4 regions of the Leuconostoc carnosum genome follow, and region 1 is predicted to be linked to each of the others. Evidence: predicted binding sites of a transcription regulator. Region 1 holds the regulator's gene; each other region holds the start of a gene.
What was found. Region 1 encodes LexA, which represses DNA repair genes until DNA is damaged. Its sites were predicted from a motif close to CNAACANNTGTTNG; they were not measured.
Positions count from the first base shown of each region.

Region 1 (8,215 bases):
GAAGTGATAGTTTATTATTTGTCATTTTATTTTCCTTTTCTAAATAATTGTGCCATTGTAGCACCATTCTCATCTTTCCAGCAAAGCCATCCATCAGCTTTTTACAGCATCAAAAAAACCGCTGTAAACTATCCGATGTCAAAATGATTGACATCAGGACGCTTACGCGCGGTTCCACCTGATTTCCTGCATACACTGCAGACACTCGAATTGTCTGCTAACTCCATCATCGCCACATGACTTCAACGTTTACAAACTTTAATATCTATTATTATGCACTGTAACCATCAGTACGTCAAGCACTGATAAATAACAGTAATACTCATTACAATCTAGAAATCAAATTGTTAATAATTCTTTTTCTTTCTCAGTAGCAATCATATCAATTGCTTTGATATTATCATCTGTCAACTTCTGAATATCATCTTCTGCATTGCGAGCATCGTCTTCAGGAATTTCTTTATCCTTTTTAACACTATCCATTGCATCACGACGTACATTACGGACAGAGACTTTTGCCTTCTCTCCTTCAGCTTTTACTTGTTTTGCCAAGTCTTTACGACCTTCTTCAGTCATTTGTGGAATTGCTAATCGCACAACGTTACCATCTGATGCTGGATTCAACCCCAAATCAGAAACATTTATTGCTCGAATAATTTCATCTAAAACTGTTTTATCAAAAGGTGTGATTAGCAAAATACGTGCTTCAGGTACTGAAATTGAAGCAACCTGGTTTAATGGTGTCATTGCACCATAGTATTCTACTTCAATACGATCCAAGATGTGCGGATTTGCGCGTCCCGTACGAATACTGCCTAATTCCCGTTGCAATGCATCTTGTGCACCTTGCATACGTGTTTTAGCATCTGTTAAATCAAAAGCCATTACTTTCCTCCTGTAACTGTTGTACCAATATTTTCACCCAAAACTACTCGTTTTAGGTTGCCAGTTTTGTTTAAATTAAAGACCACAAGTGGCATATCATTATCCATTGACAATGAACTTGCCGTTGAATCCATAACTTTCAAGCCTTTTTTCAAAATATCTAAATGTGTCAATTCAGTAAACTTAACAGCATTAGTATTTTTGTTAGGATCAGAATCATAAATGCCATCAACACCATTCTTACCCATTAAGATAGCATCCGCATTAATTTCGTTTGCTCGTAATGCGGCTGTTGTATCTGTTGAGAAATAAGGTGAACCCGTACCTGCTGCAAAGATAACAATACGTCCTTTTTCCAAGTGACGAATAGCACGACCACGGATATATGGTTCAGCAATTTGTTGCATTGTAATTGCTGTTTGTACGCGCGTATCTACACCAGTACGTTCCAATGCATCCTGCAATACTAGCGCATTCATGGTTGTACCTAACATCCCAGTATAATCAGCACGTGAGCGTTCCATACCAATTTTTGAAGCAGGCTCCCCACGCCATAAATTACCACCACCAACTACGATAGCAATTTGTGTACCAAGGTCGTGCACCTCTTTTAAAGCCTTCGCAATTTCAGAAACCGTTTCCAGATCAATCCCTTGACCTTTCTCGCCAGCTAATGCTTCGCCGGAAAGTTTAATCAAAACGCGTTTGTACTTAATATCAGTCATGATTTACCTCATTTTCTATCTAATCAATTATACCAAAAATTGCCACAAAAAAAGTGCGTTATTTTATAACGCACTTTTCAGGAAATACCATTTCCGAGTCGCTGCGCTTTTTTACGTTAACGACGCATATTACCAGAAAATTGGTCACTTACGTCTTAACCTAATTGCTTAGCAACTTCTTCAGCCAAATCAGTCACTGTTTTTTCAATACCATCACCAACTTGATAACGAACAAATGACTTTACTGAACCATTTTTTGATTCGATAAACTGTGCAACAGTTTGATCACCATTCTTAACGAATGCTTGATCTAATAATGAAATCTCGGCCAAGAACTTCTTAATACGTCCTTCAACCATCTTTTCTTTGATATTATCAGGTTTACCAGCTAAGTCTTCAGAAGCGAGTTGCACTTCCCTTTCCTTATTAACTACTTCTGCTGGCACTTCTGAATCTGATACATATTGTGGTGCAATAGCGGCAACATGCATTGCAATATCTTTAGCAGCTTCTTCTGAAGCACCATCAACTACAACCAAAGCTGATATTGAACCGGCCAAGTGAGAATAGGCACCAAAGTTTTCTGAATCTGACTTTGTAACGAGTTCAAAACGACGCAACGTAATTTTTTCACCAGTGATTTGTGTTGTACCAATGATTTTATCATTCAAAGTTTGACCTGGTTCAACTTCTAATGCTAAAGCAGCTTCAACATCAGCAGGTGCAAATTCAACAATTGTATCAGCTACACACTTCAACAAATCATTAAATTCAGCATTACCCGCAACGAAATCAGTTTCAGAATTCAATTCAATAATTGCAGCTTTGTTACCTTGTACAGCAACATGCGTCATACCTTCAGCAGCAACACGGTCACCCTTCTTAGCGGCTTTAGCCATACCTTTTTCGCGGAGAAGGTCAATTGCCTTATCCAAATCACCTTCGGCCTCAACCAAGGCCTTCTTAGCATCCATCATACCAACAGATGTTTTATCACGTAATTCTTTTACTTGTGCAGCAGTAATTGCCATTGTATTGCTCCTCTAAAATATTGATATTTTTATTATAACATGTTCTGATCAAACAAAAATGCCGCTCCGCGTCCCAAACAGGTCCGCAGGAACGGCAAGTGTCATTAAAATAATTAGTTATTGCCTTCTTCAACAATGTTAGCAATTTCTTCGATAGATTCTGTGTTTTCGTCACCTTCAACAAAAGCATCTTCAGGGGCTGAATCTTCACCTTGACGACCTTCAACGATAGCGTCAGCCATCTTTGCAGTGATCAAACGTACAGCACGGATAGCATCATCATTTGCAGGAATCTTAACATCAACAACGTCTGGGTTAGCATTCGTGTCAATCATAGCCACAACAGGAATATTCAACATGTTGGCTTCCTTAACGGCAATTTCTTCCTTCTTAGGGTCAACAACAAACAATACATCTGGCAAACCAGGCATATCCTTGATACCACCCAAGAACTTATTCAACTTTTCACGTTGCTTATTTAGCAACACAACTTCTTTCTTAGGAAGTTGTTCGAAAGTACCATCTTCAGCCATTGCTTCCAAGTCCTTAAGACGTTGGATACGTGACTTGATTGTATTCCAGTTAGTCAAAGTGCCACCCAACCAACGGTGGTTGATGAAGTATTGACCAGCACGTGTTGCTTCTTCAGCAATAGCGTCTGAAGCTTGCTTCTTTGTACCAACAAACAAAACGTTGGCGCCATCAGCTGATGCGTTACGAATAAAGTTATAAGCTTCATCAACAAGCTTAACTGTTTTTTGTAAATCGATAATATGAATACCATTACGTTCTGTAAAGATGTATTCATCCATCTTTGGGTCCCAACGACGTGTTTGGTGACCGAAGTGAACTCCTGCTTCGAGGAGTTCTTTCATTGAAATAACTGCCATGTTATGGCCTCCTAGGTTTTTCCGCCGACAAATTCGACATTCATATTGACATTTCTGCACCTATATGAACTCGTCTGTCGTGTGTATTTATTGCAATTTGCAACAGCTAAAATTATACGTGATTTTCAAATTAAACGCAAGTATTTTTGTTAAATAAATTCAGTCATGGCGCCAAATACTTGGACTAATATCATGCATGATTAAAAATACTTCCTTTTTCGGTCGTGTCAATTTTTTAAAATTGGCTTCAGCATGTAGCGCCTCACTCTTTGTCTCAAATTGTTCTGAATAAATTAATCGTAGTGGATGCCTTGATTTTACACGCGTAAACTTGGCTCCTTTTCTTGCTTCGTGAACTTTAAAACGACGAGACACATCATCGGTAAAACCACCATAAAAATAGCCGTCAGCAGTATATAAAACATAAAAAAAGTAAGGTTTCATTTAGTCCATGACGCTCCATACAAAATTTCTTTTACTTCTGCAGTGTAATCGTTGGCCATCGTATAAGCTATAATCGGTGGTAAAATGCGAACGCCACCAGGGCGTCCAGATTTAATAGCTTCGACTAATACCATATTAGCTTCGCGATCAACTTTACCATAGACAAACCTTATGCGCTTAATCATCAATTTGCGTGCCGACAAGGCAGCAAATATATCACTTAATCGTTCTGGTCGGTGTACCATGTAAAATTTACCATTGTTTTTCAATAACTTATTTGCAACTTGTGCTAATCCAGGTAAATCAATCGTCAATTCATGTCTTGCTAATTCATAGTGTTCATCCTTATTTGTTTTTGTGGTTTCATTTAGCGGAAAATAGGGCGGATTCGAAAGTACAGTTTCCGCAGATCCGGGTGCAATATCATCGAAAATAGCTTTCATATCTGACTTTAAAACACTGACACGTTCTTCTAAACCGTTCATGACGATACTACGTGCTGCCATATCAGCTAATTCTGGTTGGATTTCTACTAGCTTAATCTTCCCAGTGACTTTTGGTGCGTAAAACAGACCAACTGCGCCAGTTCCAGCACCGAGATCTACTGTTAATCCAGCACCTTTTCCTTTAATTCCCGCAAAATGCGCTAGTAAAATGGCATCTAAAGAATACGAAAACATATCTGGATTTTGAATAATATGAATATTTTGTGCAGGCAGTCCATCAATTCGCTCGCCTTTGTTAAGAATTGGTTCAATCATTGTGAATTTCTCGCTTTATCGTGTAAAATACATAGAGATAGTTGATATGAGGTGAATAAATAATGAAGTTTTATGATTTTCTACGTGGTATTGCAGTTGGTCTGATTTGGTCAATTAACGGACGCATCAAATATATGAATCGAGACCGTATACCAGTAAATGACAATTATGTCTTAGTCGGTCCACACCGTAGTTGGTGGGATCCCATATGGTATGCTATTGCGGCATATCCTAAACATTTTATTTTCATGGCAAAAATTGAATTATTCAAATTCCGACCATTAGCTTGGTTGATTACGTCTGCTGGTGCATTTCCAGTTGACCGCAAAAACGTTAGCCCCAGTGTCATTAAAATTCCTGTTCGTGAACTTAAAACTGGGCAACGATCATTGATCATGTTCCCGTCAGGTTCCCGTCATGACAAAGACTTAAAGTCTGGTTCACTACTTATTGCACGTATGTCTGGTAAAGCTATAGTTCCCGCTGTTTATCAGGGTCCTGTGTTATTCCGTCAATTATTCAAACGTAATAACACAACAATTAATTTTGGTGAACCAATTGTATTTGATAAAAGTGAAAAGTTTAATGCTGAGAGCATTGCCAAATACACAAAAAAGATGCAAGATGCTTTTGATCAATTAGACCGTGAAATTGATCCCGATTGGCAATATGTCGATCCAAAAGAACAATCATCATCTGAAAAAAAATAAGCCACTAGGCTTATTTTTTTTGTGATTGAGCACTTTGTTGCTTCATTTGAGCCATCATTTGATTTAACTTCTTTTGTGATGGTTTCTGTCCCATTGACATCATCATTGACTTCATCATTTCTTCAGAGATGGGCGGATTTTTTGCCAAATAATTCTTCATTGAATTACGTGCCAGAAAGAAACCAGCCACTAACCCAAGAGCCAAAGCCAAGACAGCAATCAAGATCACAAATCCGATACCTATAGTCATAGTTTTCCCCTTAATTATTGTCTAAAAAGTATTATAACATAATTCAAGTTGTAGATACACCGCTAATTATCATCTTAATTTTTAATATTTTATGAAGGAAAAGTTGAGATATTTTCACTACTTATGAACGACAAAATCGTTCAAATCATATGTTTTATAAAGAAAATGTAAAGATTTAAAGTGAAATATTTATTAAAATATAAAATTAGCGAACAAACGTTTGATTTATATGATAAAGTTCGGTACAATACAATAAGAATATAAATAAATCAAGTAGGTAATTTAACCCATCATGGCAAACAATATTAAAGAAAGTAAACAACTACAAGTATTGCGCTTCATCCATGAAGCACAATTATCAAATGGTTATCCACCAACAGTGCGTGAAGTTGGTGAAGCAGTTGGTTTATCCTCATCATCTACAATTCATGGGCACATCGAACGTTTGGTTAAAAAGGGCTACTTACTCAAGGATGCTGCAAAACCACGTGCACGTGCAATTGAAGTAAGTGATGCCGGATTGGAAGCACTAGGATTATCAACAACTCCTGGTCGTATTCCTGTTCTTGGGCTTGTTACAGCAGGTACACCTGTTTTAGCAGTTGAAGAAGAAGCGACGGAGTTCTTCCCAATTCCCGATAATTTAATGCAATTTGATGGCGACATGTTCATGTTAAATGTTAAGGGAAACTCGATGGTCAATATCGGGATTCTAGATGGTGACAAGGTAATTGTTCGTAAGCAAGACAATGCCGACAACGGCGATGTTGTCGTTGCTATGAATGAAGATGACGAAGCCACTGTCAAACGCTTTTTCAGAGAAGCAGATCATTTCCGTTTACAACCAGAAAATGACGCCATGGCACCTATTATTTTAAACAATGTCTCAATTCTTGGTAAGGTCATTGGCCTTTACCGTGACGCTATTTATTAATATATTATAAAAAGAGGCTCGTTCAAAATTGAACGAGCCTCTTTTGATTTAATAATTGTACCAATCAGTGGGATTTTCTCGCCACACTTGTAAACTAGTATATTGTGAGGCATCAAGATGTCCACTATTAATAGCTTCTGTCACCATTTGTGAATATGTTGTTAGTGATTGATATGTTAATTTCGCAGCCGCGAAATTAACATCCGCGGCATCTAATTCATAAGAAAAGATTGCAATAACACCTATAACTTTACCACCTTCTGCTCGAACAGCCTCAGCTGCTTGCAAAACCGAACCACCGGTAGAAATTAAGTCATCAATCAAAACAACTTTTTTTCCTGAAACCGCTGCACCTTCTGTTTGTCGACCAGCCCCGTGATCCTTAGGCTTAGAACGAACATAAATCATTGGTTTTTTCAAAATATCCGCTACCCAAGCAGCATGAGGTATTCCTGCAGTAGCAACACCACCGATTACCTCAACATCATCATAGTGTTCCTTAATTAATGTAGCTAATCCGTTATAAATGTTTTCCCTAACTTCCGGGAAACCAATGGTCATACGATTATCAGTGTAAATCGGACTTTTAATACCTGAAGCCCATGTGAATGGTGTTGTTGGCGCAAATTTAACCGCCCCAATTTTTAATAGATCTCGTGCAACTTGTTTTGCATATTCGGTCATCTAGATACTCCATTCTGCTAATACACGTTGATAGGCTGCAACTGGTGTTTCAGCCTTGGTTATTGATCTGCCAACTACTAAACCAGTGGCCCCAAATTGGCGTGCTTGCGTTGGTGTTGTGATGCGTGCTTGATCATTTCCATCATCTCCAGCTAAACGAATACCTGGGGTAATTCTTAAAAAATTATCATGTGTTTGCTGCTTTATAATCTGTGCTTCAAAAGGTGAACTAATCGTACCATCAACACCTGCTTTTTGCGCCAATTTTGCTAAATGTAAGACACTTTCATTTAATGAAGCTGTTGTCAATTGTGTTTGCTGCATGTCTTCTTCAGAAAATGATGTTAGCTGTGTCACAGCCAATAATTTTAAATCTACCCCTTTATTTTCAACGGCTCGATGCAACATTTTTTCACCGCCAGCTGCATGTAAAGTTAAATATTGGACATCCAGCTTAGCAATACTAGCTACAGCTTGCCCAACCGTATTTGGTATATCATAGAGTTTCAAATCTAAAAAGATTGTGTATCCTTGTTGACGTAACTCTTTAACAAAATCCGGACCTTCAGCATAAAATAACGCCATACCAACCTTTAGAGCTGGCTTAGGAGAAATATCTTTAAATTGCGCTAAAAATTGTCGTGCCGTGATTGCATTAGGAAAATCTAATGCAATAAATACAGGATATACCATAATTTCTCCCACCATCCAATTGATTATTAGTCCTGTTTTGAACAGGACTTATGTGATGTCGCTTCTGAATATTGAACTCATATTAATAAATTACTTCATTTCACTTACCGTAAAACTTCTACTTTCCAGAACATCTAGAAAAGCACTGACCGTATCTAAAGCTGTAAATAATGGTACAGCATTTTCGATTGCAACTTGGCGAATTAAC
Region 1 is NZ_CP042374.1:261,897-270,111, forward strand. It holds gene glyQ (glycine--tRNA ligase subunit alpha) at 1-25, opposite strand, end outside; gene frr (ribosome recycling factor) at 340-885, opposite strand; gene pyrH (UMP kinase) at 885-1,610, opposite strand; gene tsf (translation elongation factor Ts) at 1,766-2,641, opposite strand; gene rpsB (30S ribosomal protein S2) at 2,755-3,531, opposite strand; gene FGL89_RS01235 (GIY-YIG nuclease family protein) at 3,691-3,975, opposite strand; gene FGL89_RS01240 (tRNA1(Val) (adenine(37)-N6)-methyltransferase) at 3,972-4,736, opposite strand; gene FGL89_RS01245 (lysophospholipid acyltransferase family protein) at 4,799-5,446, shown strand; gene FGL89_RS01250 (YneF family protein) at 5,457-5,690, opposite strand; gene lexA (transcriptional repressor LexA) at 5,989-6,630, shown strand; gene pyrE (orotate phosphoribosyltransferase) at 6,679-7,314, opposite strand; gene pyrF (orotidine-5'-phosphate decarboxylase) at 7,315-8,007, opposite strand; gene carB (carbamoyl-phosphate synthase large subunit) at 8,098-8,215, opposite strand, start outside.

Region 2 (8,215 bases), 310 kb from region 1:
CGTTACAATTTGCTCAGTTTTACCATCAATTAAATCAGCCGTCTTGTGTTTGTCATTTTTAACCATCGCTGCGATTGGCACATTTGTCATGCCTAATTCATCTTCTAGTACTTCTTTGGCAGCATGTAATTGTATCTCACCACCATCCATCAGAATCAAATCAGGCATCGTGCCACCCTCTTTAAGCAGGCGACCATAACGTCGACGGATAACTTCTTGTGTTTCTGACCATTCATCAGCATGATCAACTGACTTAATTTTATATTTTCGATATAAATCCTTATTCGGTACACCATCATCGAAAACAACCATTGCGCTAACAATCTCAACGCCTTGCGTATGCGAATGATCAAATGCTTCAATGCGATGCCCCAATGGTAGATTTAAAGCATTTGTAATTTCAGCCATTGCGCCGGTTGTTTTTTTCTCGTTTAATTGCATTAATCGAAATTTTTCTTCCAATGCAATTCTAGCATTCTTACCTGCTAAATCTAATAAATCACGTTTTTCTCCTCTAATCGGTGTCCGTACAGGTACTGATAACACCTCGGATAATGCTATGGTATCAATGCCTTTAGGTACGAGAACCTCACGTGGTTTTTGAATATTACGCTGTAAATAAAATTGTTGGATAAAGCTGAGGACTTCTTCTTCAGCTTCGCCAACAACAGAAAAAGTACGCTTGAATTGGCGAATTAATCGAGCTTGACGTAAGAAGAATACTTCAACAGTCATCCAACCTTTATCCAAATAATAATTGAATAAATCACGTGGCGTTGTATCTTTAGACAACACACGTTGACTTTCAACAGTTTCATCAATATATTTCAATTGATCTCTCAAATCAGCAGCACGTTCAAATTCTAATGTTTCTGCAGCAATTTTCATTTTTTCATTTATTGAACGTTTAACAGTGGCAGTATCCCCGTCTAAAAAGCGCTTAATCCGCTCAATTTGTGTTTGATAATCGCTGGCCGACACTTCGCGCCAACATGGTCCTAAACACTGGCCCATATTGTAATATAAACAAGGGCGTCCTTGATAACCATTACAACGACGTAAAGGATAATTTTTTTCTAAAAAACGCAAGGTTTCTTGTGCAGCGTAAACGTTTGGATACGGACCAAAATAAAAGCCGCCATCTTTTTTCACTTCATTGACTAGCGACATTTTTGGATCACGTTCTTTGCTAATTTTAATATAAGGATAGCCTGTACCATATTTTAGTCGAATATTGTAATATGGCTTATACTTTTTAATCAGCTCATTTTCTAACAAAAAAGCTTCTTTATCAGAATTAGTAACAATAAAATCAAAATCAACAATATTTTGGACTAGCTCGGCTGTCTTGCCATCATGATCTTGCTTGAAGTAAGAACGTACACGATTCTTTAGATTTTTAGCTTTACCAACATAAATAATTTTATCGTTTTTATCCTTCATTTGATATGACCCAGGTTCTGCTGGCAGTAACGTGAGTTTTTGTTCGATGTGTTTCGAGGGATTTGCTAACATAGTTTTATTATACCAAGCCTTGTATACTTTTTGGCAAAATAAAAACACGCGTTCGCGTGTTCCTACTTATCATTCTACTAATATCATGATTTAAACATTTGGTCACGTATTAACCTTTGCTTTGTTGCAGTGCTGCTGCTACAAAATCACGATACAAACCTTCTGGTCGTTCAGGGCGTGATAAGAATTCTGGATGGTACTGTGCTGCTACAAAGAAATCATTTTTCGAATATTCAATCACTTCCATCAAACGATCATCTGGTGATGTCGCTGCAAATATCATACCTGCTTGTTCAAATTCCGCACGATAACGTGTATTGAATTCGTAGCGATGACGATGACGTTGTTGAATCTCATCAACATCATCATAAGCCTTAGCCGTCAATGTGTTTGGCACCAACTTAGCAGGATACAAGCCAAGACGTAATGTGCCACCCAAGTCTTCAATATTTTCTTGATCTTTCATCAAATCAATAATGGGTGCAGTTGTTTTTGGATCTAATTCAGTTGAGTTTGCATCTTGATAACCCAAAACATGACGTGCAAATTCAACTGATGCTAACTGCATGCCCAAGCAAACACCTAGGAATGGAATATTTGACTCACGAGCATAGCGGATAGCTGCAATTTTACCTTCCGTACCGCGGGGACCAAAGCCACCAGGAATCATAATACCATCAACGTCCGCCAACAACTCTTCAACATTTTCTGATGTTACAGTTTCGGACTTAATGTGCTTAATATGAACATCAGCTTTCTTCGCATAACCAGCATGTTTCAAAGCTTCATTTACCGAAATATAAGCGTCTGGCAAGTCAGTATATTTACCAACTATCGCGATATTAACTGATTGCTGAGGGTGTTTGATATTTTCAACCATCTTAGCCCAATTATCCATATCAGCTTTTGGTGCATCAACTTGTAGTTTATTTAGAACAACATCATCCATTCCCTGCGCCTGTAAATTCAAAGGAATTTCATATAATGTTTCGACATCACGAGATTCGACTACGGCATCTGCCTTAACATCTGTAAATGTTGAGATCTTCTTTTTCAAACTGTCTTCAAGTGGTTCTGATGTCCGTAGAACAATCATATCAGGTTGAATACCTAATGATCGTAACTGCGCCACCGAATGTTGTGTTGGCTTTGTTTTAGCTTCACCAGCAGCTGTTAAGTAAACAATCAAGCTCGTATGAATATAAAAAACATTTTCACTGCCTAAATCTGATTTCATTTGGCGTAATGCTTCAATAAATGGCAAACTTTCAATATCACCAACAGTACCACCAACTTCAACAATAACCACATCAGCATCTGTTGATTCCGCAGCTTTTTTCATCTTATCTTTGATAGCATCAGTGATATGCGGAATGACTTGAACTGTACCACCATTATAATCACCACGACGTTCTTTTGCTAGAACCTCAGAATAAATACGACCAGTAGTCACATTGGAATACATGTTAGTATTGATATCCATGAACCGCTCGTAATGTCCCATATCCAAATCTGTTTCCAGGCCATCACCTGTCACAAAAGTTTCACCGTGTTGGTAAGGTGACATCGTACCTGGATCAATATTAATATAAGGATCCAACTTTTGAATTGCGAGCTTTAAGCCACGATTCTTAAGCAAACGACCAAGTGATGCTGCTACAATCCCTTTGCCAAGAGATGACACAACGCCACCGGTAACGAAAATGTATTTGACTTGTTTATCTGTCATGATGCCTCCTCATGATTTAGCGCGATGCGCGCACAACGTTTCAGGGGTAAAAATAAAATAGAAAAGCCCCCAAGATTACCTTGGGAGCTTTTAACGTCTGTCCCAATAAATGGGAGCCCTAATATATAATACAGAGTTAACCTATATTTGTCAAATATTTATTTAAGTTGTTACACAATAAGTCCCAAAACATGACTACTTGTTAACACGCTTAAATACTGTAATAGCTTCAACATGCGTTGTTTGAGGGAATTGGTCAATAGGTTGTACAGGACCATCAATTTCAAATCCTTCGTCCAAAATTTGAACCGCATCACGTGCTAATGTCGCTGGATTACAACTAATATAAACAAAAGTCTCAGGTTTCATTGCACTCACTGCTGAAATCAGTTCTGCTGTCAATCCCTTTCGTGGTGGATCAACAAAAACAACATTTGGTTTTAGACCTTCTGTTGCCCATTTTTCCATTTGTTCGGGTGCATCTGCTGTGACAAATTCAACATTATCAACATGATTATTCTTAGCATTCTTTTTGGCATCAGCTACAGCATCTGCTACAACCTCAACACCATAAACTTTCTTCACCTGGTCAGCGATTGATAAAGTAATTGTTCCAATACCAGAATAAGCATCCACCACAATATCAGTTGGCTTCAAATTAGCTTTTTCGGCTGCTAATGAATACAATACTGCCATGGTTTGTGGATTAACTTGATAAAACGAATTAGGTCCGATAACAAAATCTTTGCCCATTAATTGGTCATGGATTTCATTAGCACCCCAAATAGTCTCGTTTTGTTCACCCATAATCACGTTATTGCCTTCATGATTAATGTTGTGGATAAAGCTCTTTAATTCAGGGAGTTTTGCCTGTAACTGTGTAGCAATTGCCTCTGCTTCTGGTAACTTTTTACTATGTGTCACAATAACTACCATTAATTCATGTGAATAGTATCCACGGCGTGCCATAATATGACGGATAACACCTTTTTTAGTCGTCTCATCATAAGCTGAAATACCTAAATCTCGTAAAATATCTCGTGTCACAGTCACTGCTTCATCAACTTTTTCATCTTGAATATAAAAATCTTCAATTGGTACCAGTTTATGTGATCCACGACGGTAAAAACCAGTTTCCAAACGACCATTTATCATTTTTACTGGTACTTGTGCCTTATTTCGATACCTATATGGATTTTCCATACCAATTGTTGCATTTACATCAACATCGATATTAACTTTCTTAAATAATTGCACAACCTGTTCCTGTTTAAAAATTAATTGTGCGTCGTATTTCAAGTTAGCTAGTGGTGCAATACCAGTTGCAATAGCATCTTGATTCACATTTTCGGCACGGTTAGGTGATGATTGTATACGCTTTGATACACGTCCAAAAGCATAACTCTTCAATACTTTTGTAATACCAACTCTAACTATTTCACCAGGAATTGCATCTACCACAAAGATGGGAAAGTTATCAATTTTGATAACCCCCATGCCTTGATAGGTTATATCCACGACAGTAGCTTCAACCTCTTGATTTTTAACTACTGGCGCCTTCTCTTTGTATACACGATTAGCTTTTGCCATAATTTTTTGCGTATCACAATAATAACTTAATGTGATACTACTTTCCTTTCAGGGTTTTTCGACACCCACTTAAAATATTAGTTCGTATTTAGCTTTTCAACATCTTTTACAAACTGTTGTGCTTTCTGAGTAGAAATAGTAGCTGCTTCAGGCATCCCTGATCGATTAGCAACAAATTCAATATGCTGCTGAAGATCATTAAATACCATTGGCGCATCACCACCATACTCACCATCTAAGTTGACTTTCAATTGATCATCATCAAGTGGTGTGATTTCTACTTTACTCGTTTTTTTGTAAATCATTTGTGAATTATCAATATGCTTGCCACCATTTAACATTTGAGCAATCATTTGTAAAATTTGCGCCAAGTTCGACTCTTTAATAATTAACAGTGTAAATTTACCATCATCTAATTTAGCATCAGGCACGATTGACTCAAAACCGCCCACTGAGTTCGTTAGCGCCAAAAAAATCATTGATATTTTACCAGAATATTCGCCATCATCGTACGTTACCTTGGCATTAACTGGCTTAATACGCGTAATTAATTCTGCACCCTTCACTAGATATGCAACGTAGCCATACAAAGATTTCATTAAAGAAGGTACAGTGTAAGTTACTTCACTAATCGTTCCCAACGCTGCAATATTCATAAAATATTTTGTTTCATCATGATTGCTCACTTGACCAATATCCATCTTGATCGTCTCATGTTGAAAAATGACCTTTGCAGCTTCTAACGGTTCATCTCGTGGCAATTTTAAAGCACGGGCATAATCATTGGTTGTACCAGCTGGAATAACAGCCATCATGGGTCTTTTAGTTAATGGGGCTAATCCATTAACAACTTCATTGATTGTACCATCACCACCTGCGGCTACAATCAAATCAAACCCTACCTTTGCTGCTCGCGCTGCTTCTTTTGCTGCAGACATTGGTTCTGGTGTAGTAGCAAAAGCGGACGTCTCATAACCTGCTTGTTCGTATACTTGTAATATATCTAACATTTCACGTTTGATCGTTTCGCGCCCTGACGTTGGATTATAAATAATTCGTGCTTTCATTTTAAAGTGTGAACTGACAGCTGTCTGCAAGATACTAGTGAACAAATAGTTTTTCTAATTGATAATTAGAAAAACTATTTGTTCACTAAAATCATTACACTGTCCAACACGTTTCCGTGCACACTATCCTTTCATCATACTATGTACACAGGCCAAAGCCTGATTAAAAATTATTATCGTTTTGCGAGTTCTTCTAACAGCAGCTTATTCATAACACCAGGGTTGGCTTGACCTTTGGACATTTTCATCAATTGCCCGATCAAATAACCAGTTGCACGGTCTTTACCGCCCTTAAAGTCTTCAATTGACTGTGGATTATTATCCAAGACTTCTGTGATCCAGCCAAGCAAAACTGTTGGATCACTAATCTGTACTAAGCCATTTTTCTTAGCAAAAGCTTCAGGTTCTTCACCCGTCATGATTGCTTCAAAGACTTGCTTAGCTTGCTTCGTTGAAATTGTGCCAGATTCAATTAATTTAATCATTCCTGATAGATGTTCTGGTGTTAATTTTGTCTCTTGTAGTTCGACTTGATGCTTGTTCATGTAGGCATTAACATCCCCAATGAGGTAATTGGCTGCGCGCTTAGCATCGGCACCATCAGCCACTGTGGCATCATAAAAATCAGCCATTGCCAAAGTCTGTGTTAAGACTTCGGCATCATATGGCGCAATCCCAAGCGTATCAACATAATCTTTTTGACGTTGACTAGCTGATTTTGGCAACTCGGCTGCCACTTCATCAATCCATTGTTGGTCAATCACAACGGGTGCTAAATCGGGTTCGGGGAAATAACGATAGTCATCAGCCCCCTCTTTCACACGCATCAACATTGTTGACTTTGTTGGTTCGTTGTAACGACGCGTCTCTTGTTGAATAACGCCACCTGAACGTAATACTTCTGCTTGACGTTGTTCTTCAAAAATTAAAGCATTACGGACATAGGTAAATGAATTAATATTCTTCATTTCTACCTTCGTACCATATTCACTCGAACCATAAGGACGAATTGAAATATTGACATCAGCACGCATTTGTCCTTCTTGCATCTTAGCTTCAGACACACCTGTAAACAAAATAGCTTGGCGTAATTGTTCTAAGTAAGCATACGCCTCATCAGGTGAAGCAATATCTGGTTCTGATACAATTTCAATCAAGGGAGTACCTTGACGATTCAAATCAACATATGAATAGCCATCATCACCATGGGTATTTTTACCCGCATCTTCTTCCACGTGCATTTCTTTAATCCGTACACGTTTGATTGTGCCATCGGTCAATGTCACATCCAAGTGTCCATTGGTTCCAATTGGTGTTTGTGATTGTGTTGTTTGATATGATTTCGGATTATCAGGATAAAAATAATTTTTACGATCCCAACGAATAAAAGGTGATACTGTCGCATTCAAAGCTAATGCCACCCGCATACCATATTCCAACGCCCCTTTGTTGGCTACGGGCAAAACACCAGGATAACCAAAATCAATGACGTTCGTGTTTTCATTCGGCTCATCACCATAATGTACCGGTGAAGGTGACAACAGTTTTGAATTTGTTTGCATCTCAACATGGACTTCAAGCCCAATTGTTGTTTCAAAATTTCCAGTTCCCATTAATGTGTCCCTCCTTTTTAATATGCTTTAGCAATATCTGGCTTTTTTTCAAAAAGACGACTCGCTTGTTCGTAAGCAAAACCAGTTTGATAAACTGTTTGTTCATCAAATGGCTTGCCAATAATTTGCAAGCCAACTGGTAAGCCATCGACAAATCCGGCATTGACTGATAAGCCTGGCAATCCAGCTAAGTTCACCGGAATCGTTAATACGTCTGCCAAGTACATCGCTGTTGGGTCATCAATTTCTTCACCCAAACCATATGCCACTGTTGGTGCAGTTGGTCCCACAATGACATCATAATCTTCAAAGACTTTATTGAAGTCCTCAATGAGTAAAGTACGGATTTTAGCTGCTTTCTTAAAGAAAGCATCATATGCACCTGCCGACAGTGAGAAAGTTCCTAACATAATACGACGCTTAACTTCGTCTCCAAAACCTTCTGATCGTGTTTTAACGTACAAATCTTCCAGTGTTTTAACATTATCAGCACGGAAACCATAACGCACACCATCATAACGTTGTAAGTTCGATGAGGCTTCGGATGACATAATAATATAGTAAGCAGCCACACCATATTTTGTATGTGGTAAAGTCACTTCATCAACTATGGCACCTAACGCCTCTAATTGTGCGATAGCAGCTTTCACCGTTGCGGCAACTTTAGGATCAATACCTTCGCCAAAATATTCTTTCGGTAC
Region 2 is NZ_CP042374.1:575,529-583,743, forward strand. It holds gene uvrC (excinuclease ABC subunit UvrC) at 1-1,515, opposite strand, end outside; gene FGL89_RS02730 (CTP synthase) at 1,625-3,244, opposite strand; gene rlmD (23S rRNA (uracil(1939)-C(5))-methyltransferase RlmD) at 3,440-4,834, opposite strand; gene FGL89_RS02740 (diacylglycerol kinase family lipid kinase) at 4,912-5,901, opposite strand; gene gatB (Asp-tRNA(Asn)/Glu-tRNA(Gln) amidotransferase subunit GatB) at 6,075-7,514, opposite strand; gene gatA (Asp-tRNA(Asn)/Glu-tRNA(Gln) amidotransferase subunit GatA) at 7,532-8,215, opposite strand, start outside.
Region 2: a site for LexA is predicted at 1,557-1,570, ahead of uvrC (excinuclease ABC subunit UvrC). Genes of this name have one in related genera too.

Region 3 (8,215 bases), 210 kb from region 1:
GTAACCCATTACGTCCGGTACGACCAACACGATGGACAAAGAACTCAAGCTCATCAGGAATCTCGTCATTAATTACATGAGAAACACCTGCAATATCAATTCCTCGCGCTGCCAAATCAGTTGCAATCACATACTGATATTCCAAATTTTGAATAGCCTTCATGACGCGACGACGTTCACGCGGTTCAATATCACCATGAATTTCTGCTACTTTTAATCCGCGACCACGTAAGTTTGATGCAATGTTTTTAACACGTTCTTTAGTATTGGCAAAAACTAAAGCTAAATAAGGATTACCAGTAGTCAAAACCTGATAAATCACGTCATTTTTATCTTTTGATTTAGTGGCTAATAACCAATTATCAATTGTGTCAGCAATAACCGTTGACACTGGGATTGATTCAAAATGAGGATTATCTAGATACTTTTTTAAGAAAGGTTTGAGCTTTTCTGGCATAGTTGCACTGAATACTAAAGTTTGTAGAGCTTCTGGCATGGCACCTGCAATGAAATCTACTTCACTTAAAAATCCCATATCTAGCGTCATATCAGCTTCATCTACAACTAATTGCTTAACGGCATGTAACTTCAATGCCCCAGATGTAACTAAATCTTTAATTCGCCCTGGTGTACCAATGACAATTTGTGGTTGTTGCTTCTCAAGTTGCTTAATTTGTCGTAATTTATCTGTACCCCCGACAAACTCCGAAATGGTAATGTTTTGGTCTAATTTTTCGGCAAAAAGCTTTGTTGCCTTAGTAATCTGTGCAGCTAATTCACGAGAAGGGGTTGTAATCACTGCCTGCACATAATGTTGATCACTTTCTAATTGATTAAAAATTGGTATCAAAAAAGTATGTGTCTTTCCTGAACCAGTCTGTGATTGTCCAACCACATCTCGTCCTTGTAATACATCAGGAATTAATTTTGCTTGCACTGGTGTTGGTGTTGTAAAACCTATCGCTGTTAATACACTAATAATTTCTGGTTTTAAGTTAAATTGTCCAAATTGGTTTGCAGCTTCTGCCATCAATTTTCTCTACTTTCAGTCTTATCAAACGATACCCTCATCGCTTGTTTCTTTCTATTCTACACCATATGTTGCAACGAGTGACTTGTCTAACACATGGAGTAGACGATCAATATCCTCGCTGGTCTGTGCCCAAGCACCTGAAGCCATCGGATGTCCGCCACCCTCAAATTGATTAGCAATTTTATTAATCACAATTGTACGTGATCGTAGGCGCACACGATAATTTCCCTCATCTTGTTCTTCAAATATCGCCCATGCCTTGACACGATCAATTTTAGAAGGTAATGACACAACAAAAGAAGTGCCTGCCTCGCCTAAATCAAACTGCTTTACAAGTTCTTTAGTTAACACAATATATGCTAATCCGGATGGTAACAGTGTTAGATTTTGTAAAACATAACCTGACAATTTTGCGGCATTTTCAGAAATTGTTGCCATATTATGGTGAATTGATTCATAATCAAAATTATAACCAAATAACTCTGAAACTACACGAAATGTTTCCTTATCCATACTGTACATGAAATGACCTGTATCACCTAAAATACCAATATAAAGCAACCTGGCTGCTTCAGCCGTCATAACCAATCCTTGATTCTTTAGGACTTCATAAAATTCGTATATCATTGTACTGGTCGCCGAATGACCCTCTTTGACCCACTGCCAATCAGCATAAGCATCATCATTTGGATGGTGATCAATTTTGATTGTTTCTAAACCATTTTGCCACCGTTGATCGTCGATACGTGGTGCATTAGCTGTATCAACCATGATAACCAAAGCATTACGATAAGTTTTATCTGGTATGTCATCCATGAAGTGCTCATCATCACTCATCCAAGATAAACCAGGCACAGCCTTACCAACTGCGTAAATGTTTTTCTCTGGGAAACTGGCTTTCAACAATGCCTTAAGTCCTAATTGTGACCCATATGCATCTGGATCAGGTCGCTGATGTCGATGAATAATAATTGTATCATAGTGTTTAATTTGTTCAAGTAACTGTTCTTCAATCGTTGCCATTATTTTATCTTTCTAAATTTAGAGGTATATTTATTACTACATATTAGTATACCATGTTTAAAACAACGTCATTTCTTCAAATGTATTCGATTGTAAATTACTCATGGAAATACCTAATAATCGAATCGAAAATGATGTCCCCATCACTTCATCAAAAATATTTTGTGCTTGTTTGACTAACACATCTTCCGAGAGTTGCCATGGTTCTGTCAAAGTTATAGCACGTGTCACTGTATTGAACATATCATCACGTATTTTAATATTGAGTGTACGACCAACAATGTGTCGTTCTGTCATAATCTTAATCACACCAAAAGCTAATTTTCTAAATTCTGATTGGATTTCAAATTCTCGGTGTAACATTTTATCAAACGTTTCTTCTTTACCTATAGACTGACGCTGACGTTGCCACTGAACTTCTCCAAAATGAACCCCACGTGCTTGCCAATAGAAATGTTCACCCATTTTACCAAATAAAGCACGTAGATTCTCATGTGACATCTGACGTAACTGTGCCCCATTGTTAATATGCAATTTTTCAAAGTGCGCTTCAGTTTTTTTACCGACACCACGAAATTCACCAATAGGTAGGTCATCGAGAAACGCTAACATGTTATCGATTGTAATGACCGTGACGCCATTTGGTTTATTATATTCCGATCCTAACTTAGCTAATAACTTATTATGAGATACCCCAACTGAACTAGTCAAATGTGTGATTTTAAAAATTTCATGGCGTATCTTTGCAGCAATGCTTGCACCTGATTGCGGTAATGCTGTCACATCCAAATAGGCTTCATCGAAAGCTACAGGTTCAACTTTTTCTGTCACTTGATAGAAAATATCATGCACTTGTTTAGAAATTGCTTTGTATTTAACAAAATTCGGCGATAAAAACACTGCATTGGGCGCTAATTTTTTGGCTTCAACTGAGCTCATTGCTGAATGTACACCAAGTTGTCGTGCCATATAATTCGCTGTCGCCACGACACCACGTCCACCTGATTCTTCTGGATTACGTGCAATAATTAACGGCTTGTCCCGCAAAAACGGGTTGTCCCGCATTTCAACCTGCGCATAAAAAGCATCAAGATCTACGTGTAGAATTTTACGGGTATCAGTTGTTATCAAAAACTCTGGCATAATCCTATTTTAGCATAAAGCGAACAAAAGTTCGCTCAAAACTCTGTTCAAACAACTACTATTCATATTTTTACAAAAAAAACCCCTGACCGAAGAGGGCAATGGTCAGGGGGATGATAGCCGAAACTATCAATTGAATCAATCAGTAATTGGGGGAGCTGATTGAAGCATTACTGGGGGGAGTAATGAAACTCAAATGTTATTTGAGTATGTATTAATTATATACCCTTACGTTACAATTTATATATCATAAATCTTGCGATTTGATTACATGAAAATGACAAAACATAAATAACTATATAAAAATCATCATTTAATTGGTCAAACAAAAAATATCCCGAGGGATATTTTTAGAAAGATTATACGTCGCGACGACGTTCCTTGATACGAGCTGCTTTACCTTGCAATGAACGCAAGTAGTACAACTTGGCACGACGTACGGCACCAAAGCGAGTAACTTCGATCTTTTCAACACGTGGTGAGTGCAATGCAAAAGTACGTTCCACACCAACACCTGATGAAATCTTACGTACAGTGTAAGTTGCTTGAATTCCAGCACCCTTACGCTTAATAACAACACCCTCAAACAATTGAACACGTTCACGTGAACCTTCGACAATCTTGGCGAATACTTTAACAGTATCACCAGCACGGAACTCAGGAATGTCTGAACGTAACTGTACTGAGGTAACATTTTCTAAAATACTATTTTGACGCATGGTCTTCTCCTAGTCGATAATCTTACACTTGCCCTTGGGCTTAACGCACAGCGGATTACCGTTAATTTGGCAACTAAGCCGTCTTTAATTATATCAAATATTAAATAATTTGTCTAATGTTATTTAGCGTACGACATCAAATCATCAGCAATCACATTGATTTTTGCCTGTGATTTTTCTTGTGTATCTGATACAACCCCAATGTAGAATTTTAGCTTTGGTTCTGTTCCAGATGGTCGTACAGCAACCCATGAACCATCAGCTAACCAATACTTCAAAACATTTGCTTTAGGTTGTGGTAACGTGATGCTTGTGCGGTCAGCCCGTGTTTCAGTAGCAGTTGAAAAGTCTTGAATGCGCGTAACTGCCACGCCACCAATGGTTTCTGGTTGATTATCACGGAATTTGGCAATAATTGCGGCCATTTCATCATTACCATGAATACCTGGGAAGTCTAAACTGATTGTCTTTTCTTCAAAATAACCAAACTTTTCAAATAATTCTTGTACCCCATCTGCAAATGTCTTACCTTGTGACTTATAATAAGCTGCCACTTCTGCAAACAATACCAACGCTTGAATAGCATCTTTATCATGTGAGAATGGCTTTACAAGATAACCAAAACTCTCCTCAAAGCCAAACAAAAATGTGTTTGATTTTGTAGCTTCATATTCATCAATTGTTGCAGCGATATACTTAAATCCTGTTAATACATCAGCAGTTGTTACACCAAAGCTCTCAGCAACTGTTGAAGCAAATCGTGAAGATACAATAGATGTCACAATTGCACCATCAGCAGGTAATGTATTAGTCTTTTTCTTAGCAGTTAACAAATAATTAACCAAGACTGCCGCAATTTGATTACCAGTTAATACTTGGAATGTACCATCAGCTAATTTAACAGCAGTACCCATTCTATCAGCATCAGGATCTGTGGCGACAACCGCATCTGCCCCGTCACGTTTAGCATATTCAATCGCTAATTCTAATGCAGCTGCATCTTCAGGATTTGGCTTTTTAACAGTTGGAAAATCACCATCAATGACTGCTTGTTCTTTAACAATTGAATAGTTGGTAAATCCTGCTTGTTGCAGCGCTTTTTCACCGATATATTGACCCGTACCATGAAGTGGCGAATAAACAAACTTTAATGAAGCACCTTCTTTGGCAACTAGAGCTTTATCCACTGTGACTGTGGTCATCTTTTCCAAATATTTATCATCAATGACTTGATCAATGATTTCAACATTAGCTCTTGATTCATCAAGTTTTATGCTAAATACATCAGACACTTTCTCAAGTTCTTCGACTACGATATTAACAGCTTCTGGTACCATTTGTCCGCCATCTTCACCATAGACCTTGTAGCCATTATATTCTTTAGGATTATGTGATGCAGTGATCATAATACCAGCAAAAGCATTTAGCTCACGAACAGCAAAGGATAGTTCAGGAGTTGGTCGTAAACTGCTAAACAAATATGATTTGATCCCATGCGCTGATAAAACAGCTGCTGCATCTGAAGCAAATTCCGGTGAAAAATGACGTGAGTCAAAACTAATTGCTACACCACGTTTTTGAGCTGTTACACCTTGTGCATCAATATAACGAGCTAACGCTTCTGTTACTTGACGAACTGTAAAAATATTTATACGATTCGTACCCGCACCCAAAACGCCACGCATACCAGCTGTCCCAAAACTCAAGTTCTGATAAAATGCATCTTCTTGTTCTTCTGGTGTATACTTTTCTAAATCTTTAGCCAAATAATCAGGTAGTTGTGCAGCCTGCCATAGTGCTAATTTTTTTTGATAGCTCATGTTTTTCTCCTATTTATATTTCTAAACTTAATTATAACAAAGTTCGACTTACTTGCGCTCAAATCACTCAGTAATAATAGCCCTATACGTATCTTTCTGCAATGTTTATAATACGTAATCAACAAACAATCATTTCTATTTCTACCAAAAAAGCGCCGAAGCGCTTTTTTAACCTATTACTTTGTTGCAAAAATTTCTTCACCATTTTCAGTCACAGTGAATTCTTTAGTTGCAAAGTTAGCATCTAGTGTGGCAGTTGTCTTACCATCTGCTGATGTACGTGTAACAGTTAATTCATTTTCGCCGTTGTTAACAACTTCGATTGAACCATCCAAGTCAAAGGCAGCACTTGTGTTACGGAAACGCAATAGATCAAACAAGTTTGAAACAACAGGACGCTTTGTTGTTTCAGCAATTTCAGCCAAATCATAATAATGACGGTTGATATTACGACCTTCTTTTGAACTTTCTAATAATTCAATATCATTTTCACCAGCAAGTAAACCAACATAGTAAATTTGTGGAATACCAGGTGCGAAAATTTGTGTTGCACGGGCTAGCAAGTATGATGCATCGTTGTTACCCAATGCTGAATAGTAAGTTGTATTAATTTGGTAAATATCCAAGTTATTGTATGCTGCTGAAGAGAAAATCTTCTTAACATTAGCACCAACTTTGTACATTTCTTCAGTAGTAAAGTCAGTTTCTTCTTGTGTCAACAAGTCCTTAGCATCAACAACACCAATACCATCATGCGTGTCTAATGTTGTGAATTGCTTCATTGGGCTTTGACGCAACCAGTCAGCAATGCGATTCGTCTTACCTGAGTACAATGAATACAATGTAATCAATGGCAAAGCAAAGTCATATGAATACATGTCATGTTCTGTAATCTTACGAACAATAGTGTAATGTTCATGAATTTCAGGCAAAACTTCTGAACCTTCAGCAGTTAAGATAGCACGGACTTCATCTAATATTTCCCAAATTTCAGGTTCAACGAAGAAATCGTTTGTATCCAACTTCTTAATAGCATAAGCAAAGGCATCTAAACGGATAACAGAAGCACCATGATGTGCCAAGTTAACTAATGAATCCTTGATGAACTTTTTTGTAACTTCTTTGGTTACATCCAAATCCATTTGTTGATCACCAAATGTATTCCAAACTTGATCTGTTGTGCCGTCAGCGAAAGTAACAGGTGCAAATGGTGCTTTATCCTTACGCTTGTAAATCATGTCAATATCCGCTTCAGTTGGGCGGTTTTCTGGCCAGAATTCAGAATACTTCAAGAACATGTCATAATATTCTGATTCCTCTTTCTTTTCCAAAAAGTCTTGGAAGTACTTTGATTGTGGTGAAATATGGTTCAACATAAAATCAAACATCAAGTAGTACTTATCTGCCAACTTATCGATGTCAAACCAGTCACCAAACTTTGGGTCAACTGTTTCATATTCTTCAGGTGCAAATCCGCGATCCCCTGTTGATGGGAAGAATGGTAAGACGTGCACACCACCAACAACACCATCCAATTCGTTTGACAAAACTTGGTTTAATTCCTTCAAGTTCTTACCGAGTGAATCAGCATATGTGATAAGCATCGCTTCATTTGTAAGCTTTTTCATGATTTTTTGTTCTCCTTGTGTAAGTTATATAATTTTTCAATCAATTTAAGGTTACTTATAGTGCGCCACCTGCCGCGCAAACTTTATTAACTTTTTTTACGACCTACTATAAATGTTACTACTGTTATGATAAGCAAAATAACGATCAATAATGGAAGTGTTGTATAAGCAGCAGCAGATACACTAGTTGTTGGATGTCCCATGACCCCTGCCAAAAATGAAATAACAAATGGTTCAATGAACACGCCGACGTTAAATCCAATTAACACAATTGAAGTCACAAATGGCTGTTTTTTCAACGGTGCCAAATTAGGTAACTGACTAAATATGAATGGTGAAATTAACTGCATTGGGAATCCAATTAGTAACACACCAATGGTTAGTATAATAAAATTACCATCTGACAACATCACTAGTGCGTTAGAAACTGCCATGAGTAGTAACCCAACTTGCAATGTAAAACGACCAAATATTTTTTGAATACCACCGTAAACAAGTCCACCGACCATAGCTGCCACAAGCATCAAAGACAAGATAGTTGATACAAGCAAGCCACCAACACCCAAGTTTTGTGCCATAAATGGAAAACTCAATTGAATTGCCATATAATCAATCACTAGGAAAGCAGCAAATAGTGTTAATACCCAAACAAGTGGGCTAATTGATTCAGGTGATGATACTGGAATATTAGTTCCTGTTTTTTTATTTTGATTTTCTGCCAACATTTCTGTTGTGTCAGGTACGCGGATATAAAAGAGATATAAAATTGGAAAAGCTAATAAATAAACTAAGAAAGTAGCTTGCCAACCAAAGTTCAGCAATAAACCAGCAACAAAAGTTAACACTGCC
Region 3 is NZ_CP042374.1:476,581-484,795, forward strand. It holds gene FGL89_RS02250 (DEAD/DEAH box helicase) at 1-1,030, opposite strand, end outside; gene FGL89_RS02255 (DHH family phosphoesterase) at 1,085-2,056, opposite strand; gene dinB (DNA polymerase IV) at 2,114-3,199, opposite strand; gene rplS (50S ribosomal protein L19) at 3,559-3,918, opposite strand; gene FGL89_RS02270 (phospho-sugar mutase) at 4,038-5,738, opposite strand; gene gtfA (sucrose phosphorylase) at 5,915-7,366, opposite strand; gene FGL89_RS02280 (MFS transporter) at 7,453-8,215, opposite strand, start outside.
Region 3: a site for LexA is predicted at 3,220-3,233, ahead of dinB (DNA polymerase IV). Genes of this name have one in related genera too.

Region 4 (8,215 bases), 260 kb from region 1:
CATATTGAAAGCTCACTACTAGCACCAAGTGAATTTGGCAAATTAGTCATGCCTCATGGCATTACTCGCGTATTTGCAGACCCTCATGAAATTGCTAGTGTGGCTGGTATTTCAGGTATTCAATATATGCTAGAAGACGCGCGACAATCACCACTTCACATCCACTATATGCTGCCTTCATCTGTCCCAGCTACACCTTTTGAACATGCCGGTGCGACACTGCATGCCGACGCACTGAAACCTTTTTATAGTGTCCCTGAAATAAATGGATTAGCTGAAGTTATGGATTTCCCAGCGGTCTTTAATGAAGATCAAGATATGCATCAAAAAATTCAGGATGCACAAGCTGCCGGAAAACATGTTGATGGCCATGCATCTGGATTATCACGTGAGCAATTAGCGATCTACCGTAAATATAGCATTGATACAGATCATGAATGTGAAAATGCGCAACAAGCGCTTGAGCGTCTCAATGCCGGTTTTTCCATCTTTGTACGCGAAGGTACAGTTGAGCGTGATGAGTTAGCCATTTTGCCAGCCATTAATATGATTAATCAAGCTCATTTTTCTTTTGCAACTGATGATAAAACAGCCAACGATATCCATAGTGAAGGCTCTATTGATTATAGTGTCAAATTGGCTATCAAAAATGGGTTATCCCCCGCCGTCGCCTTCACTATGGCAAGCTATAACGCTGCTCAAGCACAAAAAGTACAAAACGTCGGTGCTTTAACTGACGGATTTATTGCCGACTTAGTTGTACTTGATCGGTTAGAGGATTTTTCAGTTGAAAAGGTTATGCTTGATGGTCAGTGGTATGAAGATACTACTTCTACCGTGACGCCTATTGCCAACCAATTATTAAATTTCACATTACAGCAATCAGATATAGCACTGCCAATTGATGATTCAAAACCAGCTCATGTGATTGAAATTATGCCACATCACATTACAACCAAACATGTCACTGAAGCAGTCCCAACCCAAGATGGTTATTTTTCAGCAAATGATACTTATGCTAAAATTGTAGTCGCTGAACGTTATCATAATCTTGGCCATGGTGTAGGTATTATTAAAGGATTTCACCTAACCAACGGCGCAATTGCCTCAACAATTGCTCATGACTCACATAACGTTATTATTGCTGGCACTAACGACGATGACATGATCTTAGCAGCTAACACATTACGTGAAATTGGTGGCGGAGAAGTCGTTGTCAACAATGGTCAAGTAACAATTCTACCTTTGGCAATCGGCGGCCTCATGTCGGACCATTCTTATCAGCATGTTATCAAAACGAATAATACACTCCGTGCTGCTTTCTCTAAAATTAGTGATATTAAATTTGATCCATTCCTCACGCTGTCTTTCATGGCGTTACCGGTAATTCCTAGCCTTAAAATAACCGATCAAGGATTATTTGATTTTAACCAATTTACATTTATCAATATTCAGGATTAACTATGAAAACTTTAAGTATCTCACCAGAAAAATTACTTACCATTTTACTCGGTCAGCCTGTTGAGTTAAACCTTGATTATACGGGTTTACTTCTACTAGCAGCCGAAAAAAATACTAAATATCATCTGCCATCAGAAATGGCTGGTAGTATAATTTACATTGAAAACCACGACAATACTTTCGTATCGTTAGTTCACCCTTTCAATGTGCCCACGCAAAATCAATTATTTGATGTCGATGATAACCTTATCCATCGTGAACCATATAATTGGTTTGGCCCACAATCAGTAGTCATTGAGAAGAAAATGCAAGATTTCGCTGCACAATACGATGGCCCTACCACTGAAAGTGGTGCTATACCAAGACATTTCATACCTGATAATATTGCCGAACCCGTAATCTTGTCAGATAATTATTGGCAAGATTACGCTAAATTTGTTAATGATACTGATGGTCGTTTTGCATCAGAATTAAAACCAATGTTTAATATATAATCAAAAAAGATGCATAGTTATATGCATCTTTTTTTAGCGTTTTATCAACTATGTTCTGTACCAGAACTCCCATCACTGATATTAACACGACGTGGGCGCGAACCATCTGATGGCCCTATATAACCACCTGATTCTAAATCATCGATTAATCTGGCAGCACGATTATATCCAATTCGAAAACGTCGTTGCAGTAATGATGTTGATGCTTTTTGTTGTTCTATGACAAATTGTAACGCTTCTTGAAATAATTCATCTTCACTATTACCTTGACTAGCACCATCACCACTGTCTTGTGCAATTTCATCATCAGTCACAGTCATCGCTTCAGAATATTGCGCCTCCTGTTGCTCTTTAACAAAAGAAACAACATTTGTCACATCCGTATTACTAATAAATGCGCCTTGAACACGTTGTGTTGGCTTTCCAGGTGGCGCAAAAATCATATCCCCTTTACCTAACAATTTTTCAGCACCATTCGTATCCAAAATTGTGCGTGAGTCAATGCCCGATGCCGTTCTAAATGCAATTCGCCCAGGAATATTACTTTTAATTGTACCATTAATAACTTTCACATCTGGTCGCTGCGTAGCCAAAATCATGTGAATCCCGGCTGCTCGAGCTTTAGCCCCCAAGCGTGCGATAGACACTTCAATTTCTGAACCAACAGTACTCATTAAGTCAGCAAATTCATCGACAATAGCCACAATATAAGGCATTTTCTGCATGACACTCGTGCCATTCTCTTTCGATTCGGCATTTTGCTTATCAACTGCAGCATTATATTCACCAATATTACGCTTGCCAAACTGTGCAAGTAATTTATAACGATTTTCCATTTCATCAACAACTTTTTGTAATGATTTCGCAGCCTTTCTAGGATCTGAAACAACCGGCGTTAATAAATGTGGGATCCCATTATAAATGGATAATTCAACAACTTTCGGATCTACCATCATTAATTTAACTTCACTTGGTTTGGCTTTTAACAAAATTGAAATAATAATACTATTTAAACCGACTGATTTTCCTGAACCTGTTGATCCAGCAATCAATAAATGTGGCATATCAGCTAGATTCGCCATGATGATATTACCTGTCACATCACGCCCCAATGGTACACGTAATAAATGTTCATCATCTTTCGGCGCATGCTCAATCATATCTCGAAAACCAACGGCCGCCTGCGTATCATTGGGTACTTCAATACCAACATAAGGTTTGCCAGGAATAGGTGCCTCAATACGAATAGACTTAGCTGCTAGAGCTAAAGCCAAATCATCCGCCAAATTCGCAATACGATTAACTTTAACGCCCTGTCCTGGTTTTAGCTCATATTGTGTCACGGTTGGCCCTAACGAAACGCTGGTAACTTCCGCTTCAACACCAAAACTTAGCAACGTATCATGAACCAACCGTGATTTTTCAGTAAGACTTTTGAATTCTTTCGTTTGATCAGTTGCAGCCACTTGTGTCAACAGCTCAACAGAGGGTAGTTTATAATCTGGATTGTTATTTTCTGGCACACTAGTAGCCAATTCAACATCCCCATCATCCGACGCATTTGGCGCCTCTTTTTCAGGTAGCTTCGCTGAACGACTAGTTGATGGCACTTCTGGTTGACTCTCTACTGGACCCTGCCATTTAATCTCTGGTTCGACAAATTCTGATAGTGTCGTGTCTGGATCACTTTCTGAAGGTAACACATCATTATTTGGTGTGGCTACTTTTTCAGCACCTTGGTGCAATCCTAGTGGATCATCCCCATAATCTGTCACATTTTTTTTATGACGTTTAAATAAGGCACGATGTTCTGGCATATTAACGCGTCGTTCTTGTACATAAGCCACACCAGCTTGAGCTTTTTTAATCCCTTTATCCGTTAAATCACGGGCAGGAATTCGGAAGAAAATAATGATACCACTCATTAATAGAATGATTGACACAATCCACGTACCAATATTTGACATCAATGTAAATAATAGATGATACAAAGCCGCGCCGATAACGCCACCACCTACAGGCGTATTGGCTGATTGATTCACAAAATCTTGACCTATCAGACGTACAACTTCATTGATATAACCTGTTCCATTGGGTAATGTATACGTAAAGAAAAGCAGTGATGTTATTATCAATAGTGCCACAAAAGTCATGATAGCACCAAGGATAAAATGTCCTGCTATTTTTGGCATTTTCTTAAAAATAAAGTAGTAAATGATACCAAAAGTTACCGGAATGATAGCGCCTAAATACAAGCTGCCAAAGAAAAATCTGAAAATATCCGCAATATATACACCAATTAATCCAAGCTTAAAAATACCCAGAATACCTAAAAGTGCCCCTAACAGTATGGCTATATTTTTCCCGATAATAGCACTTGGTTCCGCTTTTTTTCGTGTCGTACTACGCCGTCTCTTTTGTGGTGCTTTACGTGTTGCCAATTTTTATCACCTTTTACAATTTAATTAATAACTTAACACTCTATTCTATCACGAAATGCAAGCAAACAGTTGTTCGCTCATGATTTTAAAAATGACTTATGACATATAAAAAGCCACAACCGAAGTTGTGACTTGATATAGCTCGTGAGAGAATCGAACTCTCGATTCCGCCGTGAAAGGGCAGCGTCTTAGCCACTTGACCAACGAGCCATGGTCAGTGATGCTTGATATCTCTATCAAACAACTATAATAGAATACCAAGAATTTTATGCCCTGTCAACACTTTATTTCAATTTATCTTGTTCGTAAGTATGAATTGTATCTAAACTTTGGAAGTTTTGCTGACGGAGTGCTTCATAGAGCACAATTGCTACTGTATTTGATAAATTTAATGAACGAATATGTGTGTCATCTTGTGGGATTCGAATGGCTTTTTCTGGATTTTGTCGCATGAATACTTCAGGTAATCCCGTTGTCTCCTTGCCAAATAAGAAATAATGATCACCATTTTTTTCACCATAATCTGGTTGTGTATAATCCATATTTGCAAATTTAGATACCAAATATAGGTGATCTTCAGCCTTCAAAGTTGCCAAAAAATCGGGTAAACTATCATGACGCACTAATTGAACGTAATCCCAATAATCTAAGCCCGCGCGTTTAACATGCTTATCATCAAGTTCAAAACCGAGCGGTTCGATCAAATGCAGTACTGCATCGGTCCCAGCAGTTGTTCGTGCAATATTACCAGTATTTGCTGGCATTAACGGTTCAAATAATACAATGTGATTTGTCATTTAACTAAGCTTTCTCTTCCTTTACATCTACATCATCTTCAAATAAATCAGAATTATATCGCCACCATTCATAGATATGCGTCACTAATACCTTAACAACGGCATAAGTTGGTACAGCTAAAATGACCCCCAATACACCGAAAATGTGCCCACCACTCAATAAGACAACAATTACAGTGACTGGGTGAATGGCCAATGCACTACCCAGAATTCTAGGTGCAATAACATGTGCTTCAATCGGTTGTTCAATAATCAATACGATAATCGCCAATAACAATAATTTAGGTCCGCCAGCAATTAAAGCAACTGTCCACACAGGGACTTGAGCCAGAATCGATCCAACGTAAGGAATCATGTTGAAAAATCCAGCCATTAGTGCCAAAAGAATACCATAAGGCAAACCAATTATCGTAAAACCGACACCAAACATAATCATAACGGCAAAAGCCACACCGAGCTGACCTCGAATATAATGTGCAATTTGTTCACTAATTTCTGTTAATAATTGACGCAAAGAGCTTCGCACCCTACGCGGGAATTTTTCAGCGACAAATCCTGAAAAACGGTGACCATCAAGTAACATATAATAGAGAATAAATGGCGTTGATACAACAGTTATACCAATAGTAGTCAGTATAGAAGCAAATGAACCGATGCCAGCCACGCCAGTTGTTACATATTTCCGACTCCAATCAACGACATTTTGATTAATATCAGCATTAGTATTATTTAAAAAATCACGTACTGTTTTAAACTCATTAGATTTAAACGTTTCATTAATAAAAGTTTGACTAGTTGTCCAATAATTTGGCCAATGGTCAATAAATGATATGACTTGGTCACGCAAAACAATGACAACAATGCTAATAATACCCGCAATAATACCCAATAATAAAACTAAAAGAATACCCACAGATAAATTGCGAGGTACTTTCGTATGCTTACTAAACCAAGCCACCGCTGGACTCAGCAAGTAATACAAAACCCCAGCGATTAAAATAGGTGCACCTACTGCTGTAAATAAGGCCCGAACAGGTTCAAAAATAAAACGCACCTGCCAACCCAGAAAAATAATCAATAAAACTAATAAAACCACTAGTAATCCGTTCAATAAGTTATTTCCCGAAAACCACCGTCGGTACCAGGTATGTTGCTCTGCTTGTTTAGCCATCGAGAACCTCCACTATATATTTTAATTTTACCACATATCTATAAACATTTCATGCACACAAGCACCAAATGAGCCGTTTGATAATTCTGTTTTTATCATAAAGGTATCTGCCTAATCAACTAAAGTATGATAATATTGAAGTAACTTAATTTTTTAGGAAGAACAGTTTATGACTTCAACAGCCACAGCCCATACCAACATTGCATTAATTAAATATTGGGGTAAAAAAGATGCCATACTAAACCTACCCACAACGAGTTCACTATCATTGACACTTGATAAGTTTTATACAACAACAACTGTCTCAAAAAATGATAGCATTGACACATTAATTTTGAATGGTCAAAATGTTGATGCTAGAAAAATTCAAAACTTTTTAAATATCTTGCGTGATGAATTAGGTACATTTGATCAATTAACAATTACCTCAGAAAACCATGTGCCCACAAGCGCCGGATTGGCTTCTTCAGCCTCTGCTTTTGCTGCGTTAACTGCAGCAGTTACAAGGGAATTAGCGCTTGATTTACCAAACGAAACCCTTTCACGTCTTGCTCGACGCGGTTCGGGTTCTGCATCTCGCTCATTTTACGGGCATTTCGCTGTTTGGCATGAAGGTATTGATGATAAGTCATCATTTGCTGAAAGTATAGCAGCTCCTGATATGCCAATTGCACTTGTAGTTGCAGAAGTATCGTCTGAGACCAAAAAAGTTAGCTCGACCGAAGGTATGCAACGTGCCATGACTTCTCCAGACTATTCATCTTGGATTCAGAACAGTGCCAAACAATTTTTAGATATTCAAAATGCGATTATCACTTCAGACATCGAAAAAATTGGTTATATTGCTGAAAAGAATGCTTTAGATATGCACGCATTAAATCTAACTGCGCGGCAACAACCCTTCACTTATTTTACCCAGGAAACCCAACAAATTTTAGCGATTGTTTCTGATTTACGGCACAAAGGTATTTTAGCCTTTTCAACAATGGATGCTGGTCCTAATGTCAAAATTATCACAACCCTAAATGAAGCCCCAACTATCGTAAATCATCTCAAAAAGGAAATGCCGCATCTTAAGGTTCAAACAGCGGCTAGCGGACCTGGTGTCACTTATGACTAAAATATCTGTTCCTGGCAAACTGTTTTTGGCTGGTGAATATGCCATTACAAATCCTGGTAATACAGCAATAATTGCAGCTATAACTACTGGTTTGTCAGTGGAAATTACTCCTGCAACAAAAAATTCCACTATTCAATCTAATACTATCAAACAACCTTTGCTATTCCAATTAGATCAACTTAATAAGCCATGGCCTGACGATTGGCGATATGTTTGGGCAGCTATAAAAATCATATATGATTATAATCGACTGAGCGACTCTATCAAATCAATGGATCCAATTCATATAAGCATCAATAGTCATCTCAACACATCAGCTGGCAAAATTGGACTTGGTTCATCAGCTGCCGTTACCGTGGGAATTATTGCAGCATTTGATGATTATTTTCAGCTTAATTTGCCAATATTAGTACGTTTTAAATTAGCCGGTCTGGCACACCTACACGTGCAAAAAAATGGCTCACTTGGTGATATTGCTGCTATTACTTACGGGGGGGTCATCAGCTATCAAAGTCCTGACCTATCTCAGTATAGCCAACCAAATCAAAATTGGTTAGACGCTTCTCTTGCTAACCAATTTTGGCCAAGTCTCAACATTCAAACACTAACTTGGCCACAAAATTGGCAACTATTACTTGGTATGACACATCAATCGGCTGATACAAAAGCAGCTATTAATCATGTTGTTTTGTCAGAACAATTTTTAACTGTTAGTCAACAAATTGTTAACG
Region 4 is NZ_CP042374.1:238-8,452, reverse strand. It holds gene ade (adenine deaminase) at 1-1,461, shown strand, start outside; gene FGL89_RS00035 (hypothetical protein) at 1,464-1,955, shown strand; gene FGL89_RS00030 (FtsK/SpoIIIE family DNA translocase) at 2,000-4,396, opposite strand; tRNA gene FGL89_RS00025 (tRNA-Glu) at 4,535-4,606, opposite strand; gene FGL89_RS00020 (tRNA (cytidine(34)-2'-O)-methyltransferase) at 4,681-5,193, opposite strand; gene FGL89_RS00015 (AI-2E family transporter) at 5,198-6,364, opposite strand; gene mvaD (diphosphomevalonate decarboxylase) at 6,534-7,484, shown strand.
Region 4: a site for LexA is predicted at 4,459-4,472, ahead of FGL89_RS00030 (FtsK/SpoIIIE family DNA translocase). Genes of this name have one in related genera too.